Regions from separate parts of the Methylobacterium sp. HMF5984 genome, predicted to be linked through region 1. Evidence: riboswitches for the same ligand, from Rfam matches in the RefSeq annotation. Region 1 holds a riboswitch; the other holds the start of a gene.
What was found. Region 1 has a riboswitch for thiamine pyrophosphate ahead of thiO (glycine oxidase ThiO). Riboswitches for the same ligand answer to the same signal wherever they lie in the genome.
Positions count from the first base shown of each region.

Region 1 (3,395 bases):
CGATCCTGTTCGCCGACATGCGCGACTACACCCGCATCTCGGCGAACATGACGCCGGAAGAGGCGGTCGATCTGCTCAACATCTTCTTCGACTGTCTCGTGCCGCCGATCGAGCGGGAGGGCGGCGAGGTGCTGAAGTATCTCGGCGACGGCCTGCTTGCCATCTTCCGCGAGCCGGGTGACGACCTCGGCGGCGCCGCCAAGGGGGCGCTGACGGCGGCACAAAGTGCGCTCGCGGCGCTGGAGGAGGCCAACACCCTCCACCAATTCACAGTGCCGATGATGGCCGGCATCGCGCTCCATCACGGCGAGGCGGCCTACGGCAACGTCGGCTCGGGCACGCGCCTCGACTTCACGGTCATCGGCCGCGACGTGAACATGGCGAGCCGCATCGCCCGGCTCAACAAGACGCTCGGCGAGCCGCTGCTGATGTCGAAGCCCTTCGTCGACTTCCTGTGGGGCGATCCGGTGCCGCTCGGCGAGCACGTGCTCGACGGGTTCGCCGAGCCGATGATGGTCTATCGCCCGCGCCCGAAGCCGCACCGCGGCCAGGGCTGAGGCGGGCCTCAGCCCCGCAGCGTCATCGTCCCGCCGGCGATGCTGAAGTCGCGCACGCGCTTCAGGAACGACATGCCGAGGAGGTTCGTGCCGAGGCGTCCGCTCGGGACAATCACGGCCTCGACGTCGCGCACGGTGACGGGCCCGATCCGGATCGTGCCGATCCGCACCGGCGCGACGCGGATCGTCCCGTTGGCGGTCATCACCGGGCGCGTGAAGTCCCGCGGCCCGACGACGATGCCGAGGCGGGCGGCATCCTCTTCCGCGAAGCTGCACGTCGTGGCCCCGGTGTCGACCATCATGCGCAGCGATCGCCCGTCGACCAGCGCGTCGGCGAGGAAGTGGCCGTTGCGGTCGGCGCCGAGCGCGATCGCCGTCGGCGCGGACGCAACCAGTTGCACCGTCGGCACCGGTGGGGCCGCGGCCTTGCGGCTGGTCAGGCGGTTGCCGATGCCTCCGAGCACCCCCGCGACGAGGCCGGCCGCGAGGCAGAGCATCAGGATCGTCCGCATCGCCTACCTTCGCCCCCGCCGATCGAGGACGCTTAGACGAGCATGACGCCGGTGAACGATGCGTGGCGGCATGCCCGCCGCCGGACGGAACCGCGCGGCCATCTGCCGACAGGGTTTCCGGTCCGTCTCGGCGCGACGACGAATCGCGCGCATCCGCAGGAGGGGATCGGCCCGCGGGGTTGACCGAGGCGGCCGGCGGGACCACATCTGCGGTGTTCCAGGGAGATCCCCGGCAAGGGGCTGAGAAACCGCTGGCAGGCTCGTGAGGGCCCGCGGCGCGGAAATCCTTCGAACCTGATCCGGTTCACACCGGCGTAGGGATTGGACCGTGGGCGCCGTCTTCGACGACGGGGTGCCCCAGCTTCTCAGACGAAGCGTCAGGCCCGGTCTCTGCGACAGCACGCGGAGGATCACTTGGGTCGTCATTCGGGTCGTCACGCAGCATCACCGATCGGGACGCGCCGGACGAGCGGCGGCGCCCGGCCAACCGTCCCGCTGCCGGCGCGTGCCGACGTCGCGATCGTCGGCGGCGGCCTGATCGGGCTGTCGATCGCCTGGCGGCTGGCGCAGGCCGGGCGGTCCGTCGTCGTGGTCGAGCGGGAGACCATCGGCTCCGGCGCGAGCCTCGCCGCCACGGGCATGCTGGCGCCGGCGGCCGAGCACGAGCCCGGCTCCGACCCGCTGCTGCCGCTGGCGCTTGATTCGCTCCGGCGCTGGCCGGGGTTTCGCGCCGAGCTCGAAGCGGCGTCCGGCCTCGACATCGACTACCGCGAGGACGGGACGCTGGTGCTGGCCATCGGGCGCGACGAGGTCGAGCGCCTGCGCTTCCGCTTCGACCTGCAGCGCCGCTCGGGCGTCGCCGCCGAGTGGATCGCGGGTGCCGACGTGCGTCGCCGCGAGCCGGCCCTCCGCCCCTCGGTCACCGCGGGCGTGCTCTGCCCGCTCGATCATCAGGTCGACCCGAGCCGGGTGATGGCGGCGCTCGTCGAGGCGTGCCGTGCCGCCGGCGTGGCGCTCGTCGAGAACAGCCCGGTCGTCGCCCTCGAACGCACGGGCGGCCGCGTCGCGGGCCTGCGCACCGCCGACGGCGTGGTCGTGGCCGAGACCGTGGTGCTCGCCGCCGGCGCCTGGAGCGGCGAGGGCGGCCTGCTGCCGCAAAGCCTCGCCCTGCCCGTGCGCCCGCTGAAGGGACAGTCGCTGGCGCTGAAGACCACGGCCCGCACCGGCACGCTCTCCCACATGGTCTGGACCGAGCAGGTCCACATGGCGCCGAAGAGCGACGGCCACATCGTCGTCGGCGCGACGGTCGAGGATTGCGGCTTCCGCCCCGGCGTCACCGCCGGCGGGCTCTATGCCCTGCTCGAAGGCGCGCGCCGGGTGCTGCCCGGCATCGAGGAGATGGAGGTCGAGGCCGTCTGGAGCGGGTTCCGCCCGACCTCGGACGACGACGCGCCGATCCTCGGTGAGATCGCCCCCGGCCTGGTGGTCGCCACCGGCCACCATCGCAACGGCTACCTGCTCGCCCCGGTGACCGCCGACGCGATCGCCGCCCTCGTCACGACGGGCGCGATGCCGTCGGTCGCGCAGGACTTCTCGCTGGCGCGGTTCGCGCCGGGCGCCGAGCTGAGGGCGTCGGCATGAAGCTGACGGTGAACGGACAGGCTCGCGAGATCGAGGCCGCCGACGTCGCCGCCCTGTTCGCGCAGGCGGCGGAGGAGACCGGCAGCACCGATCCGCAGGGCGTCGCCATCGCGCTCAACGGCCGCGTCGTCCGCCGCCGCGACTGGGACACCACACCGATCTCCGAGGGCGACCGCATCGAGATCGTACGCGCCATGCAGGGAGGCTAGAGGATGGTCGACACGCTCACACCCCTCCGACCGGAGGCCGACGACCCCTTCGTGATCGCCGGCGTCACGCTGGGCTCGCGGCTGTTCATCGGCACCGCGGGCTACCCGACGCAGGTGATCATGCGCGATGCGGTCGCGGCCTCCGGGGCCGAGGTCGCCACCGCCTCGATCCGCCGGGTCTCGCTGCAGGGCCACGGCTCGGACACCGTGAAGATCCTGAAAGGGCGCCGCTTCCTGCCGAACACCGCCGGCTGCGAGACCGCCCGCGACGCGATCATGACCGCCGAGCTGGCCCGCGAGGCGCTCGACACCAACTGGATCAAGGTCGAGGTGATCGGCGACCGCGAGACCCTGTACCCGGACGTCGCCGAGCTGATCGAGGCCTGCCGCCACCTCGTCGACGACGGCTTCGTCGTGCTGCCCTACTGCAACGACGACCCGATCGTCTGCCAGCGGCTCGCCGACATCGGCTGCGC
Region 1 covers NZ_JBJFLN010000001.1:1,652,413-1,655,807, forward strand. Annotated here, with positions in the region: gene ACFZ8E_RS07860 (adenylate/guanylate cyclase domain-containing protein) at 1-557, shown strand, start outside; gene ACFZ8E_RS07865 (TIGR02281 family clan AA aspartic protease) at 566-1,069, opposite strand; TPP riboswitch at 1,280-1,408, shown strand; gene thiO (glycine oxidase ThiO) at 1,484-2,710, shown strand; gene thiS (sulfur carrier protein ThiS) at 2,707-2,919, shown strand; gene ACFZ8E_RS07880 (thiazole synthase) at 2,923-3,395, shown strand, end outside.

Region 2 (3,395 bases), 2.6 Mb from region 1:
GCGAAGGCGCCGGGCCCGGCCTCGCCGACGATCGCCGGATACTTCGCGAGCGACTGGACGACGACCCAGAGGCCGTAGAAGTAGGCGAAGTGGACGACACGCCGGTCGGCGAACAAGCGCCAGTCGCGGTCGATCACCCGGCCGACGAACAGGCCCGACAGCAGGAAGAAGTCCGGGATCCGGAACGGCTTCGCGAAGCTCACCACCGTGTGGAGGAAACCCTCGCCGTCCATCGCCTCGCCGGTGCCGAGGGTGGAATGCATCATCACCACGAGGAGGATGCAGATGCCCTTGGCGACGTCGACCCAGGCGAGACGCATCGCATCCCCCGGCCCCGCCGTGCCCGCCGCCCCCGCCATCACCGCCTCCGCCCGGTCGCCCCGTCGGCGCAACCCTTGGGCGGGATGCGTAAAGGCCGCCTGAGCCCCGCAGCGCCATCGCGCGGCATGGCGAACGCGGGGTGAATCCGCTCCGGGGCCCGGCGTCAGCTCTTGCGCTTGGCCGAGCGACGGTCCCGCGTCATCCGCGTGGCAGCGTGGAAGTCGTCGGGCTTTGTCCGCACCCAGGCGATGAAGCGCGCGATCTCCGGCTCGGCGCGGAGCGCGCTGACGTCGGCGAGGCGCCGGGCGAGCTCGGCTTCGCTGTGCCGGGCATGGATCGCCGAGTGGCAGACCTGGTGCAGCCGCACGGTGGTGCCGTGGGTGCCGCCCTTCAGCTTCGGCACGAGGTGATGCAGGCTCGAGCGGGCGCGGGGCGGGATCGGGCGCTCGCAGAGCGGGCAGATCACCGGCTCGGGGCTGCGCGCCTGCGTCTCGGGATCGTCCTCGCGCCAGCGCCGCTCGCGTCGCCCCACCGCCTCGCCTCCGTTCGCATCGGGTCCGACCGGCGATATGGGATTGCGGGAAAACCGCGGCGCGGCGTCAAGGCGTCGCTGCGGCGAGCGCCGGGCAGCCCGGCCGGACGCGGTCGCCGAACAGGGTTTCGGCCAGGCGATCGCGGGTTCCGAGCACCGAGACGTGGTCGCCGGCGACCGCCTCGAAGCGGGCGCTCGCGCCCGCCGCGATGGCGAGGCGGCGCCCGAGCTTCACCGGCACGACGCCGTCCGCCGTGCCGTGGACGATCAGCACCGGCCCGCCGGCCCGCGCGATGCGCGCATCGGAGCGCCAGGTATCGCGCAGGAGGAATGTCGGCGCGTAGGGGAAGGCGAGGCGCACGATGCCGGGCAGCGAATCGAACGGCGCCTCGAGGTAGAGCCCGAGATGCGGCACCCGCTCCGCCACGGCGACCGCGACCGCGGCGCCGAGGGAATGACCGTGCAGCATGATGGGCGCGCCGGGCGCCCGCCGCGCGGCCTCGGCGACGGCCGCGAGCCCGTCGGCGATCAGCCCCTCCTCCGTCGGCGTGCCGGTCGATCCGGGAAAGCCGCGATAGGCGATCGCCAGCACGCCCCATCCGGCGCCGGACCAGGGCGCGGCGGCGAAGCGCACGGCCGCGGTCTCGGGGCGCGAGCCGTTGCCGTGGAAGCTGACCACGACGCCGCAGCCGGGGCGCGGCGCCCGCCACAGGGCATGCAGGCGCTCGTCGTCGGCGGTGACGAGCGAGATCGCTTCGGTGCCCGGCGGCACCGGCAGGCGTGCGCGCGGGCCGGCGATGAAGGCGCCCGGGTAGATGAGGTTGCGCTGGAAGACGGCCAGCGCGGCGATGGGGCCGCCGAAGACGATGGCGGCCGCCGCCAGGACGAGCAGGATGCGCATGGGTCTCCGCCGGGTCTCGCGGGCGGACCCTAACCGTTCCGCGGCGACGCCGGCAGCCGTCCGTCCCGGCATGGTCTGCCGCACGCATTGACAAAGTCCGGCGGCACGCGGAGATTCGAACCATTCCGAGGGGGGCCCCGCAACCGGGGGCTGAGAGTGGACGCGACGTCCTGACCCTTGAACCTGATCCGGCTCGTACCGGCGGAGGGACGGGAACCTGCGGCGCCGATCCCGGCGTCTGCCGCTTCATCGCATCTCCATCGACGCGTGCCGGGTCGCCCCAAAGCCGGGAGACCCACTCGATGAACGCGCCCGTCCTGTCCAAAGACGTCAAGGGAAGTCCCGAGACCGTGACCACGGGTCCGGTGACCGGCTCGCGCAAGGTCTACGCGAGCGTGGCCGGCCGGGAGGACATCCGGGTGCCGTTCCGCGAGATCGTGCTGACCGACCCGAACGAGCCGGCGGTGCGGGTCTATGACCCGTCCGGCCCCTACACCGAGACCGACGCCCGCATCGACCTCGCCAAGGGCCTGCCGACCCTGCGCGACCCGTGGATCGCCAAGCGCGACTACGCCGCCGTGCAGCCGCGCATCGTGAAGCCCGAGGACAACGGCTTCGTGCCGGCCGACAAGCTGGTGGCCCCCTGCCCCGCCGAGCGGACGATCCGCAAGGCCGGCCCGGGCCAGATGGTGACGCAGTACGAGTTCGCCCGCGCCGGGATCGTCACCGAGGAGATGATCTTCGTCGCCCACCGCGAGAACCTGTGCCGCGAGCAGATGCTCGACCGGGCGCACGCGGCGCTCGCCGATGGCGAGAGCTTCGGCGCCTCGGTGCCGCCGTTCATCACGCCCGAGTTCGTGCGCGACGAGGTCGCCCGCGGCCGGGCGATCATCCCGGCCAACATCAACCACACCGAGCTGGAGCCGATGGCGATCGGCCGGAACTTCCTGGTGAAGATCAACGCCAACATCGGCAACTCGGCCGTCACCTCGTCGGCGGCGGAAGAGGTGGAGAAGCTGGTCTGGTCGATCCGCTGGGGCGCCGACACGGTGATGGACCTGTCGACCGGCCGCAACATCCACAACATCCGCTCGTGGATCATCCGCAACTCGCCGGTTCCGATCGGCACGGTGCCGATCTACCAGGCGCTCGAGAAGGTCGGCGGCGATCCGCTCAAGCTCGACTGGGAGGTGTTCAAGGACACGCTCATCGAGCAGGCCGAGCAGGGCATCGACTACTTCACGATCCATGCCGGCGTCCGCCTCGCCCACGTGCCGCTCACCGCGCGGCGCGTCACCGGCATCGTGTCGCGCGGCGGCTCGATCATGGCGCGCTGGTGCCTGGCCGGGCACCGCGAATCGTTCCTCTACGAGCGCTTCGAGGAGATCTGCGACATCTGCCGCGCCTACGACGTCTCGTTCTCGCTCGGCGACGGCCTCCGCCCCGGCTCGATCGCCGACGCGAACGACGCAGCGCAGTTCGCCGAGCTCGAGACGCTGGGCGAGCTGACCAAGATCGCCTGGAACAAGGGCTGCCAGACGATGATCGAGGGGCCGGGCCACGTGCCGATGCACAAGGTCAAGGTCAACATGGAGAAGCAGCTCGCCGAGTGCGGCGAGGCGCCGTTCTACACTCTCGGCC
Region 2 covers NZ_JBJFLN010000001.1:4,238,228-4,241,622, forward strand. Annotated here, with positions in the region: gene ACFZ8E_RS20610 (acyltransferase family protein) at 1-359, opposite strand, end outside; gene ACFZ8E_RS20615 (HNH endonuclease) at 485-853, opposite strand; gene ACFZ8E_RS20620 (alpha/beta hydrolase) at 921-1,754, opposite strand; TPP riboswitch at 1,873-1,981, shown strand; gene thiC (phosphomethylpyrimidine synthase ThiC) at 2,057-3,395, shown strand, end outside.
Region 2: it holds a riboswitch for thiamine pyrophosphate, as region 1 does, so the genes downstream of both, thiC (phosphomethylpyrimidine synthase ThiC) here and thiO (glycine oxidase ThiO) in region 1, are expected to answer to the same signal.